3 regions of the Cyclobacterium sp. L-R genome follow, and region 1 is predicted to be linked to each of the others. Evidence: riboswitches for the same ligand, from Rfam matches in the RefSeq annotation. Region 1 holds a riboswitch; each other region holds the start of a gene.
What was found. A riboswitch is a leader RNA that binds a small molecule or an ion and turns the genes downstream of it on or off. The one in region 1 is predicted to bind cobalamin.

Region 1 (4,300 bases):
AGGTCGGTCCTTTTCCCAAGTCGATGACTTTGTTGTCATTGATTCTTTTTCTGACTTTTTCAGAAGTTATTAGGTCAAGATCCGGGAATGCCATTAGACTTACTTCAGCATTGAGGTAATCCAAATGAGCAACTTGTGGGGTGGCAGACAATATTATTTTATGGCTGCCTGAAACAATTTTTGCATCAATGGGGATGTCAAGAAAATCAATTTCTTTTTGTGAATCATAAACCAAAAAGCGTTGGTTTTCACCTTCCTGTTGGACAATTTCAATTATATGATAATTTTCCCCGCGGAAAAGTGAAAAACCTTTTGCGTGCATTAAGGGGACTTCTTCCAGGGCATCCATAGTGCCTTCTTGACTGGCTTGCTGGCATGCCGGAAGAATTAATAAAACAAAAATTAATAGACGGATAACAGTCATTTCTTAATAAAAATGAATAAACAGGATTTGATTTTCAGCTCAAAGTAAACCATTGCAGCGTCCATTTCCAACAGCTTAATTTTATCAAAAGTTTTTTGAATAGAGTTTTTGCCGTATGTTTGTGCCGATTTATGGTTCCCGATCCTTAACCAGGCCCTCGGGATTAATAGGGAATTCGGTGTGAAACCGAAACTGTCCCCGCAACTGTAACCCAATCTTTGTAGCAATAAAGAAAATGGAAATCCATCCTTTGCCATTGTCCCATTTGGGGTGAGAAGGCGGATTTACCTTGGGAAGTCAGGAGACCTGCCATTAAAATCTTACCATTCATGGCTTTCGGGAGAAAAGCTGAGAAGAAAGTTTTAGCTGTTTTCAATATTTTCATTTATTGAATATTGGTACCCAAGCCAGATGCGCCTCAAAGGTTATTTTGGCTTGTCCAACAGTTATTATTCCATTCTCTATTTATTCCGAAATGTGTAAAATCATGGATACTTAATAAAAAGAAAGAGGATGTCATTAATTGCTTGTTTGGTTTTCTTTATAACGGGTTGGCAGAGCGAACCTGATTCCGCAAGGGTCTTCCGACAAGATACTTTGGAGCTTGCCAAGGTGGAAGTGCATGCCGCTGCTTTAAGAAAGTATGCTTTCGGTCAATATGTAAGAACCCTTGATTCGGACAGGTTAGACCAATTGTCCGGATATTCACTGGGGGAGGTTTTACAGCAGGAGACTGGCTTGTTTTTAAGACAGTACGGATCGGGGATGTTAGCTTCCCTAAGTATGCGCGGCACTTCAGCCGGACACAATGCCTTGTTTTGGAATGGATTGCCAGTGAATAGCCCTTCATTAGGGCAGGCTGATTATTCGATTTTCCCGATAGGTGGCTTTGATGAAGTGAATATTCATTATGGTAGCTCAGGGGCTTTGTACGGTACTGATGCCATTGGTGGATCTGTTCATATGTCTTCTGATCTGGATTTCAATACCGGCAATGAATTGAAAATAGGGACACTTTTGGGCAGTTTTGGTCGCTGGCACCAGCAGGTGAGCTACCGTCAGGAAGCTGAAAAATTTGCCTTCCGAACCAATGTCTATAGAAATTATACAGCAAATAATTTCACCTATAAGGATTGGGCAAGCCCCGGTACCCCAGAAAAACGGCAGGCTCATGCCAGGGTTTCGCAAATTGGTTTGGTGCAGGATATTGCTTTTAAAATAAGCCGGAAACAGACTTTAAATGCCAACCTATGGATCAATTCCAATGACAGGCAAATACAACCTTTGTTGGGTTCAGCAGTAAGTGATGTGCAAGAAGACCGCAGCGTCAGGACTGTGATAGATTATGCCTTTACAGGCGAAAATTTTACTTGGGCCGCTAATACTGGGATATCCAGTGATGTGATGGTTTTTAATACAGATAGAAACCAAACCCGCTTGTTTTTGCTAGGTACTTCATTGGATTACTCTTTCTCTCAAAAATGGCAGACCCTAGCTGGCATACGATATTCCCATATCAAAGGGCAGTTGGCAACCTACGACAGTCAGGAACAACGGTTAGAATTGTATCAGGCCACCAATTTCAAACCATGGCAAAACTTGGGAATTTCCATGCAACTCAGGCAGCTAATCCATGAAGGAGAAGCAGCGCCTTTTACTCCTTCCTTGGGTGTGGAATGGGCTTTTCTCACTTCAAAAAGGTGGAATTGGCAACTAATAAGTAACCTGTCGAGAAGCTTTAAAATCCCTACTTTAAACGATAGGTTGTGGGTGCCGGGTGGCAATCCTGATTTGATTCCTGAGAAAAGTCTTAGTAAAGAAATTGGACTTACCAGCAAGGCCAAATTATCCGCATTTAGTATCGAAAAAAGGCTTACCTATTTTCATATGGGTGTAGATGATTGGATTTTATGGTTGCCAAATAGCACGTATTGGCAGGCGGAGAATGTACGTTCAGTAGTCAATCAGGGACTTGAGTATTTTTTTAAAGGTCAATTCAAGCAAGGTCGAAATAGCTGGGGATTGAACGTGGACTACAGTATGAATAGCGCAATCAATCAATCTGGAGATCAAGGAAATCCCCTTAGTCAAGGAAAGCAATTGCCCTATGTTCCAAAGCATAAAGTTCGTACCCAAGGAAACCTTCAAAATGGCCCCTACAAGATCTACATTCAACAGCAATGGACAAGTGAAAGGTATGTGACCACGGATAACCAAACCCTTTTGGCTTCTTACAACTTGTGGGATATGGGGTTCACTTTTGCCTTCGATTGGAAAGGAAAACTAAAAGGGAATCTGGGATTACATACAAATAACATTTTCAATGTGGATTATCAGGTGGTTCGCCTGAGATCCATGCCTGGAAGAAATTTTCAATTTAATTTAAATGTAGTGTTATGAAAAAAATGCAGTTAGCCTGTAAGTTGTTTTTGTTTGCCCTTTTGGTATCCTGCGGGACGGATCCAGTTGAAATTCCTCAGGGGGCCTATGAAAATGGTGTGCTGATAATCAATGAAGGGGCATTTGGTGCCAACGATGGTGAAGTTTACCATTTTGATAAAAATACAGCAGAGGCAGAAGCCAATGTTTTTGAAAACATTAATACCAGACCTTTTGCGGGGTTGCTTCAGGATTTGATTAGCTATGAAGACTATACTTACCTGGTAGCCAATACCGGAAAAGTAGAAGTGGTTCAATCTGCAGATTTTATTTCTGTGGGGGCAGTCAATAATGACCTGGTAAATAGCCGGAGTATGGTTAAGGCTGATGGTAAATTGTACATTAGTGATTGGGGACCTTATGATGCCACTTGGAGCAACACCGAATCTTTTGTGGCTGTTGTTGAGAATGTAACAGGAGGGGAGATTGCCTATAAAATCCCTACACCTTCTAGGCCTGAGGGGCTTGCTTTTGTTGGGGACAGAGTATTGGTAGCTTGTCAACTGGGAACCATAGCTGTGATAGAAGTTGGAGAGGATGAGGTAGAGAAAACTGTAGATGTAGATGGAACGCCATTTTTCTTTTTTGAATTTCAGGGAAGTCATTACCTCTATGCCAACGACAGTGAGAAGATCTATCTACACAAGCTGAATTCAGCTACCTTTGAAGTGGTAGAGACCCTTGAATTTCCTGTGAGCAATAGCATTTACAATGGTAATTTCACCATCAATAATAGTGGTGAATTGTTTGTCATTAGCAATCAGACTACGGAAGATGTGGTAGTGAAACTGTCCATAGCTTCTGCTTCGGTTGTGGATGCGGATTTTTATTCCGGAAGTAACTTTTATGGTTTGGGTTTTGATAACGACACGCAAACCTTGTATATCGGAGAGCACAATGGCTGGCAAGGCAATGGTACGGTGATGCGTATCAATGCCCAGGGAGATCTTATCGATCAGACAGCTGTAGGCAGAGGGCCAAATGGATTTTATTTCCCTTAAGTGCTCTAAGTTTTTCAGGTTTAGCTGTTAAAGCTAAATTGACTTACCTACCTACTATAATTTGTAGCGAAACCACTTAATCATTGGATTGAATAGTGGTTTCGCTATTTTTTTAAGCTATCAAAAGACAAAGAATTATAAAGATTAAAACATCCCCTATTTAAAGGGGCCTGGAAGTATATTCTCCGTCATGAACCTTATTGCTAATAGGTTGCTCTCCAGCAGAGCCCATTTCCCCTTCAGGTTCATGCTCTGAAGTTAAAAAAAAACTCTTTCATGAAAAAAATGTTCTCGGAAATTAGGAAAGCAACATAGAAGTGGGTTGAATAAAGGCTTGGAAAGACATTCAATTAATCGAAATAGTTTGATCAGTTGCCAAAGAAAATGGAATTGATTGTATACCTTTTAAAACCAATACCCAATTCTATAGACAAGA
Region 2 (4,300 bases), on a different contig from region 1:
GTTCCGGAGGCGGTGGACACCAGCAAAGAACCTGATTATATTTACGAACTTTATGGGGAAGATGCGAGAACACCTGGCACCTATGCTTCCAATTGCCTGCAAGCCAGAAAACTTGCAGAACGTGATGTGAAATTCATTCAGCTCTACCATATGGGATGGGACCAACATGGCAGTTTGCCTAAAGGCATCAAGCGCCAAGCCTTAAGTACAGACCAGGCCACCGCAGGTTTGATTCAGGACCTTAAACAAAGAGGTTTGCTAGAAGACACTTTGGTCGTATGGGGTGGTGAATTTGGTAGGACCAGCTTCTCTCAAGGAAGGCTCACCGCCGACAATTATGGCAGAGACCACCATCCTGGATGCTTTACCATGTGGATGGCAGGAGCAGGAGTAAAAAAAGGAATGGTCTATGGAGAAACGGACGAGTTTAGCTACAATGTGGCTAAAAACCCCGTACATGTGCATGATTTTCAAGCCACATTACTCCATTTATTGGGCATAGACCATGAAAAACTAACATTCAAACATCAAGGCAGAAGATTCAGACTTACAGATGTCCACGGACAGGTAGTAAATGAACTCCTGGCATAAATACAATTCATGCATTCACGAAGAAAATTCATTCAAAAATCCATCACCGGTGGGGCAGTAATTACTGCAGGAATACCTCTTTTCAATATCAACTCAAATGCCGCGCAGCTTCAAAAGGACATACTGGGCCATGGTGATTTCCAGTACAGGATAGAAAGAGACTGGAGCAAAACCAACAGCAACAGCCATCCGGTCAACAACTGCCATGAAATGGTCATGGACAAAAACAACAGGTTAATATTGTTGACAGACCATCCGAAAAACAATATCCTGATTTACGATACTTCGGGAAAAATTTTAGACACATGGACATTGGGATTTTCCGGAGCGCATGGTTTGTCTATCTCGGAAGAAGGTGCTGAAGAATTTTTATTTATCACAGATACTGGTTTAGGAAAAGTAGTAAAATGTACCATGGATGGTGAAATTCTTATGGAATTGGATCACCCATCCAAGATAGGTGCATACACCGAACATGCATTTTACCGACCAACGGAAACAGCCATAGGTCCCAGTGGGGATATTTATGTGGCCGATGGTTATGGTTCACAGTTTATCTTGCAATATGACAAGACAGGGCAATTTATTCGGAAATTTGGAGGAGACAGTTTTCTCCAGCCAGACAAATTCAAACAAGCCCATGGTGTAGCCATTGATTACAGAGACCCTACCAACCCTACCTTACTTTGTTCTGCAAGGATAAAAAATACGTTCAAGCGATTCACATTAGCTGGCGAATACCTGGAAGACCATTACTTACCTGGGGCATACATTAGCCGACCTGTTTTGGATGATGAAAACTTGTATTCCGGAGTCTGCTTTGGAATGGAAGAAGGCAATTATAACATGCATTTAAACAAAGGCTTTGTCACTATTTTAGACAAAAACAACAAGGTCGTCTCCAACCCTGGAGGTACCGAACCGGTCTACAAAAATGGCAAGCTAGAGCTCATGTTTCAGGAAAAACCCATCTTCAAACATTGCCATGATGTCTGTTTAGACAGAGACAAAAACCTATATGTTTGTCAATGGAATGCAGATGGTGTTTATCCTTATAAATTACACCGGGTGTAAATTTACACTTACCTTTTTACTGGCATTTTAAAAATTATTGCAGGAAATGTAATTTATCTGACCTACATTTGAGCTCAATAAGTTCTTTAATTATTTCCTCATCAACCGAAATTAGGTTTTACTTAACGTGAATTAATAGGGAATCGTGTGAGAATCACGAACTGTCGCGCAACTGTAAGTAACTACAAAGGTTTTTACCCATAGCAAATCCACTGTTCTTGAATTAAGAATGGGAAGGAAGGTAAAAATGTTACAAGTCAGGAGACCTGCCTATTTCGAATTGACTATGCTTTCGCGATTTGAAGTGTGAAGTCAGGTTCGGTGTTACCATTTTAAGATCAATTGTTTTCCCAGGGATAGTTGTGTCTTTTTTGGTAAGTTCTCAAACCTTCCATTACTTCTTTTCGCTAAAGCAACCCGGAATAACGCAAAGGGCTTTTAACTCATTTTATTCATTTAAAAGTTAAAAGAACATGCAAACGCACATTCTTGGCTATCCGCGAATTGGTAGCAAAAGAGAACTCAAAAAAGCCTGTGAGCAATATTGGTCAGGCAAAATTTCAAGTGCTAAACTAATGCAAGCAGGAAGAGAAATCCGCTTCCAAAACTGGAAAACACAGCTTCAACTGGGAATTGAGCTTATTCCAGTAAATGACTTTTCTTTCTATGATCAGGTTCTTGACATGTCTCTGTCAGTAGGAGCCATTCCAGACAGGTATCTCCCCCTAATTGAAAACCAAGATGTTTCTGAACTGGAGCTCTATTTTGCAATGGCAAGAGGCTATCAGAAGGACGGTTTGGACATTACTGCAATGGAAATGACCAAGTGGTTTGACACCAATTATCATTATCTGGTTCCTGAGTTCACCGAAAAACAGGACTTTAAATACCATTCTTGCAAGATTGTAGATGAATTTATTGAAGCCAAAAGTATGGGAATCAAAGGTAAGCCCGTACTAATTGGCCCTGTCACATATTTGTTGCTTGGAAAAGAAAAAACAAGCGGATTTGATAAAATTGACCTACTTGATAAGCTCTTGCCGGTTTATCTGGAAATATTAAAAGACCTGGAAAAAAATGGTGCGGATTGGGTCCAATTCGATGAGCCTTTTTTAGGACTTGATCTCAACGAAAAGGAAAAAGAGGCTTTCCAAACCGTATACCAAACCATAAGAAAGGCATTCCCAGAACTAAAAATCCTTCTAGCAACCTATTTCGAAGGATTGAATGAAAATACAGAACTGGCATTGTCCCTTCCTATTTGTGCACTTCATCTGGATTTGGTACGCAATGCAGATCAGTTGGAAAAAGTACTATTCCATATCCCAGAAAAGTTAAGCCTTTCATTGGGTCTAGTAGATGGTAGGAATATCTGGAAAAATGACTTTCAAAATTCCCTCAAAACCATAAATCTGGCTATCAAGAGTATAGGGCAAGAAAGAATTATGCTTGCTCCTTCCTGTTCCTTACTGCATGTACCTTATGACCTAGAGGCCGAAACCAGGGAAGAGGTTTTATTGCCGGAGATCAAACAATGGATGGCCTTTGCCAAGCAGAAATTAAAGGAGCTTGTCCTACTGAAGGAATTGTCTTTGCCTAAGCCGACTAAGGAAAGTTTACTTGAGCAAGAAAGGAATAAGGAAGCCATAGCTAGCCGTAAAAATTCTGGATTGATCCACAATAAATTGGTGAAACTAAAAGTGGATGCCATTTCACCTTCCGACGATCAAAGAAATAGCCATTATTCTGTCAGAAGGGTATTGCAACAAAACCTCCTTAAATTACCTCCCCTGCCCACTACCACCATTGGTTCTTTTCCACAAACCCAGGAAGTAAGGAATTGGAGGTCACAGTTTAGAAGAGGATTTATTGACCCAAAAACATACCAAAATCTGTTAACAGAGGCTACTGAAAGAACCATCCGAAAACAAGAGGAAATAGGGCTGGATGTACTGGTACATGGTGAGTATGAAAGAAATGACATGGTGGAATATTTCGGCGAGCAACTGGCCGGATTTACTTTCAGCCAATTTGGTTGGGTGCAAAGTTATGGCAGTCGATGCGTAAAGCCACCTATCATTTATGGAGATGTTTCACGCCCTGAACCCATGACAGTATTCTGGTCTTCTTATGCCCAATCCTTAACCAAAAAATGGGTAAAAGGTATGTTAACAGGTCCAGTCACTATACTACAATGGTCTTTTGTGCGCAATGATCAACCAAGGTCTCAAACATGTCAACAGATCGCATTGGCCATCAGAGATGAGGTAAATGACCTTGAAAAAGCAGGAATAAAAATCATACAAATAGATGAACCAGCCATAAGAGAAGGACTACCTCTGCGAAAAGCAGAATGGGAAGCTTACTTAAACTGGGCAGTCCATGCCTTTAGGTTGTCCTCATCAGGAGTCAATGATACTACTCAGATCCATACCCATATGTGCTATTCGGAGTTTAACGACATTATGCCGAGTATTGCAGCCATGGATGCTGATGTCATTACCATCGAATGCTCTAGGTCACAAATGGAGCTTTTGGATGCTTTTGCAGAATTCAAATACCCCAATGAGATTGGGCCAGGTGTCTATGACATCCATGCGCCAAGAGTGCCTTCCAATAAAGAAATGGTACACTT
Region 3 (4,300 bases), on a different contig from region 1:
AAATGTTTCCAGAGTATGGATCTACTGCCAGACCATAAGGCATTTTGATCTTGTCTACTAATTCTTGGGAAATAAAGGGCTGGGAGAGGAGTTCCCTGGTTTGAGTGTTGATCATCGCATAGTCAACCTTAAAATCTCCCAAAGAATAGTCAAATGCTGAACCGATCACATAAGCAGTATCTCCACTGATAGTAAGGTTGGAACAAGGGATGTCAAACTTGTCAATTACTTGGTCTAATTGGGTGTCTATGACAAATAGGTTGGAAGGGGTATTGTAATAATCACCCCTTGAGCTGACATAAATATTCCCTTTTCCATCTGCCTTCACTCGGTGCAGGTTAATGCCAACTTCTATTCTTTTGATGACCTTATATGAATCCAGATCAATGACTGAAATGGTGCTTTCATACTGGGGAGGACTATAGCCTCCAGAATTAGCAATGTATAGTTTACCATTGGAAACAGCCATTTCCTCAGGTTGCCTACCGACCTCTATTTTACTAATTAAATCAAAATTGATTGAGTCATATATGGCTATGAATCCGTTTGGCTTATCATTTCCCAAGGAAACCTCCCCATCATAGGCACTCACATAGACAAATCCCCCATCAAAAGTTACATAGCGGCAATTCTTCACTTCTAAAACGGCTATACGTTCTGTAGTCTCAGCATCCATCACTTCCACTTTATTGGAGGCATTGATTACAGCATAAAGTTTGGATCCATATAGGCCTAAATCATTACCTACATCTCCTAAGCCAAGGGTTGAGCTTGGGTTTGCTGTGCCATATAGATTCCTGGTATATAGCCCTGTTTGGTAATCGTAATAATCCAATGAAGCCTTGTTCATATTCATATTTCCTTCGTTAAGCAGATAAAATCCGGCAATATAGGAGGCTTCTTGCTCAGGTAGCTTGTCCTCGTCAGGTAAGGGAATGAAATCATCTTCCCTACAACTCGATAGAGTAGATAGAATAAGTAGGAATAAGAGGTAGTAAAATGCGTATTTCATAATTTAATAGGAGATATTGAATTTTAGTCGATAGTTTCTTCCGGGCATTGGAAAGTTTAAAACCACATCGTAATACTGGTTAAACAGGTTGTTTGTCTCCAAACCCATAGCGTATTGATACTTGCCAAAACGATTTTTATAGGTTAATCCCAGGTCGCTGGTGTACCAGGGTTGGACATAGTTGACAGGTAAATTTGCTTTTTGGCTATAGCGTTCACCGGTATAGATGAAGCTGAAATTGGCTTGCCAGTTCTGATAGCTGGCTGATGAGGTAATTGTTCCACTATGAACTGGCGTATTAGGGATCTGGTCTCCATACACTGTGCTGGAGGACGTAATATCTATTGCCTTCTGGAAGGTGTAACCCATTCCTATTTCGAGTGATACGTTTGCTATTTCTTTAATGCCACGTAGTTTGGTTTCAAGTCCTTTAACTTCTACCTCACCCAAGTTCATCATTGTCCACCGAAAGAGATTGGCAGATGGCATGGCCACAATTTTGTCTTTAACTTGGTTGTAATACCCGTCTACTTGAATGGTAAAAGCTTCTAAAATATGGTTGGGTTTGGCCCGCCAGGTGGCTCCTATATTGTATTGGGTTGTGAATTCTGGTCGTAAAAAGGTGTTTCCTACGAAAGTGTAATAGAGGTCATTGAAGGTAGGCATCCGAAAAGACTCCTTGTAAAAGGCCCTAATGCGGAAATTCTCATTTAAGGTAAAAGGCTGATAGGAAACTGATATTACAGGGTTGAAAACTTGTTGGTCGCTTCCTTTTTGGTAAAACTTTACTTGATCATTTACATAAGCAGCTAAAAGGTTTGCTTGTATTTCTAATCTGTCTCGATGAATGGCGCTGGATAGGGCGAAGTAATAAGAAGATCTGCTAGGATAAGTGAATCGGTATAGGTTGGCATCCAGAGTATTGAAGGAATAGTCTGCCGCGAGGGATACATCCCACCAAGCGTTTAGCATGTATTGATTGACTACAGAGGTGTAGAATTCCTTTTGATAATATCGATTGTCCAGAGCTCCTTCAATCGTTTGATAATTAGGGTCTATGTAGCGATTGTAATCACTGCTGTACTTCATATTGACCATCAGTTCATGTTTGTCAAAAAATGACGTGTGCAACATGCCCTGGACAAAGAAATTTTTGTCCCAAAGACGCTGATAATGACTGAATATATTGGCCACAACAGCTCCAGGAAGTCCCCGCTCTGATTCGAAATAATAGCCTTTCAGAGATGCTTTACCTCCTGATTTGAAAGCCTGATGTAAAGTGATTTCAGCCCTGAAGGATTCAATATCACCGTTTAGTCGGGTAGCAGTGGTGTCGTAGCCATTCTCTTTTCGGTACCGGTATTTATATTTCCCATTGGCGGTAATGTATTCTGTATTGAAAGCCAGAGAAAGCCCTTCATTAATCCGGCGCTGATAAAGCAGGGATGGGTTGATCAAGCCAAAGGATCCTGTTTTGAATGAGATTTTAGCATGCTCTTGTTCTTCCTTTTCTAACACTGGGATTTTGCTCTGCATGAAGAGCGTGTTGGAGGCAAAGAAACCTAGAGCAGGCTGGAATATATTTGACTTTTGACCATTGAAAAGCTCCAAAGCCTCAATATTGTCCAAGGAGAATTTACCCAGATCTACCTGCCCATTTTGAGCATTTTTGATGACTACTCCATCGTAGAAAACACTGGTGTGGGCACTACCCATGCTTCGGACGTTGATGGTTTTCAGTCCGCCAATTCCTCCATAATCCTTTAACTGAACTCCTGAGAAATACCTGATGGCATCAGCTACGGAAAAACTATTTAATTCCTCTAGGTCCTTACCTCTAATTGCCTGTACGGGCATTGGAGAGTGCAAACGGGATTGGTATTTTTCAGATTGGACAGTTACTCCCTCAATATCGTAAACCACGGTTGTGTCCCTTGGCTGCGGATAATTTTGGCCATACTTCTCCTGTGCTTGGCATAGGCAAGCAAAAAAGAGTAAAGCGCACAAAAGAAGAATCGCCTCCTGCTTAGGAAGCCACTTGTAAATGATCATTAAAACTATTTGTCTAAAGGCAAATAGCTTTCAACGAAACCAACTGAAATCAAAATCTTGCGTTGCAAGACGAATTTTGTTTTCAAGCTTCAATCCCCGAAAGCTTTCAATTAAATATCGTATTGGCAAGTATTCTGACTTACTCACTATTTTCCGACCTTCCCCTCTGATTATACAGAAAGTGATCATTAAAATTTGGAAATAGCTTAATGAGATTACAGCTGCGGGACAGTTCCGGATTCACACCGGATTCCAATTTAATTTCTCTAGGACAATATCCATGAGGAAACCATTACGGCGGCGAAGATAGTATTCTATTTTCGATAAAAAAATTTCTTTTTAGACTAAAAAAGCTACTATTGATACAGGTCCTTAGTTAATGGTTCAATTATACAGTCGGGTAAGGTATGAAGTAGGTTTGCTGGGAGGCTTTTAAGTTTCCCTGCAATGAACCTCTTTTTTTAAGCAATTTGTACTTTGTACTAATGCTTTGTGTTAATTGTTAGACCTTTTAAATGGGGGTTTGGATTATTTTTCATAGCTTATAGGCTAAAAATTCACGAAAGGCGTTATTATAAGGTGAAAAAGTAACTTTAACAGGCTTCTTAGTTCTACATTTTAGGTATAAATGTAGGATTGAAAACCTAGTTAGGGGTATAGGTCTGAGATGCTTTAGTCTAGAGAATTAGTTTGTTTTAATGAGAAATTGATAACGTTTATTGTATTGATTAGAATGTTTTTATATGCCTATACTTGATTTTAAGACAATTTTTTTTAGTTATATTATAGTTAATATAGTTAATATAATATTAATTGTTTCTTTATATTTTCAGGTAAAAAAACGGTTTCCTGGTATTTCTTTAGTATTGCTTAGTTTTTCAATGCTTACAATTGGAAATATTTCAATATTCTTGCGAGGTAATATTCCTGATTGGCTATCTATACCTGTGGCCAATACCTTAATCGTTTCTTCTACTGTTGTGTTATTAATTGGATTAGAGAAATTTGTTAAGTTAAAAGGACCCCAAATTCAAAATTATTTATTGATACTTGTTTTTTTTCTTGGACACATTTATTTCGCTTTTTTTTATCCCGATTTATACATTAGAAAAATAAATTTTGCATTGGCTTTTGTGCTAATAAGTTTTCAAGTAGCTTATTTAATGTTAATAAGGACTCCGGTAGCTATGCGAGGGGTTACCAATGCTATTAAGTTAAGCCTTTTAGCTTACTATT

Region 2: another riboswitch for cobalamin. It lies ahead of metE (5-methyltetrahydropteroyltriglutamate--homocysteine S-methyltransferase); the one in region 1 lies ahead of AC13EX_RS18400 (TonB-dependent receptor).
Region 3: another riboswitch for cobalamin. It lies ahead of AC13EX_RS04440 (TonB-dependent receptor); the one in region 1 lies ahead of AC13EX_RS18400 (TonB-dependent receptor).

The regions. Positions count from the first base shown of each region.
Region 1 is NZ_JBSXOH010000091.1:3,074-7,373, forward strand. It holds gene AC13EX_RS18395 (ABC transporter substrate-binding protein) at 1-424, opposite strand, end outside; cobalamin riboswitch at 540-752, shown strand; gene AC13EX_RS18400 (TonB-dependent receptor) at 938-2,824, shown strand; gene AC13EX_RS18405 (YncE family protein) at 2,821-3,864, shown strand; gene AC13EX_RS18410 (hypothetical protein) at 4,270-4,300, opposite strand, start outside.
Region 2 is NZ_JBSXOH010000076.1:27,208-31,507, reverse strand. It holds gene AC13EX_RS14185 (DUF1501 domain-containing protein) at 1-591, shown strand, start outside; gene AC13EX_RS14180 (NHL repeat-containing protein) at 601-1,665, shown strand; cobalamin riboswitch at 1,762-1,953, shown strand; gene metE (5-methyltetrahydropteroyltriglutamate--homocysteine S-methyltransferase) at 2,139-4,300, shown strand, end outside.
Region 3 is NZ_JBSXOH010000042.1:80,088-84,387, forward strand. It holds gene AC13EX_RS04435 (DUF5074 domain-containing protein) at 1-1,012, opposite strand, end outside; gene AC13EX_RS04440 (TonB-dependent receptor) at 1,016-3,064, opposite strand; cobalamin riboswitch at 3,172-3,373, opposite strand; gene AC13EX_RS04445 (hypothetical protein) at 3,808-4,300, shown strand, end outside.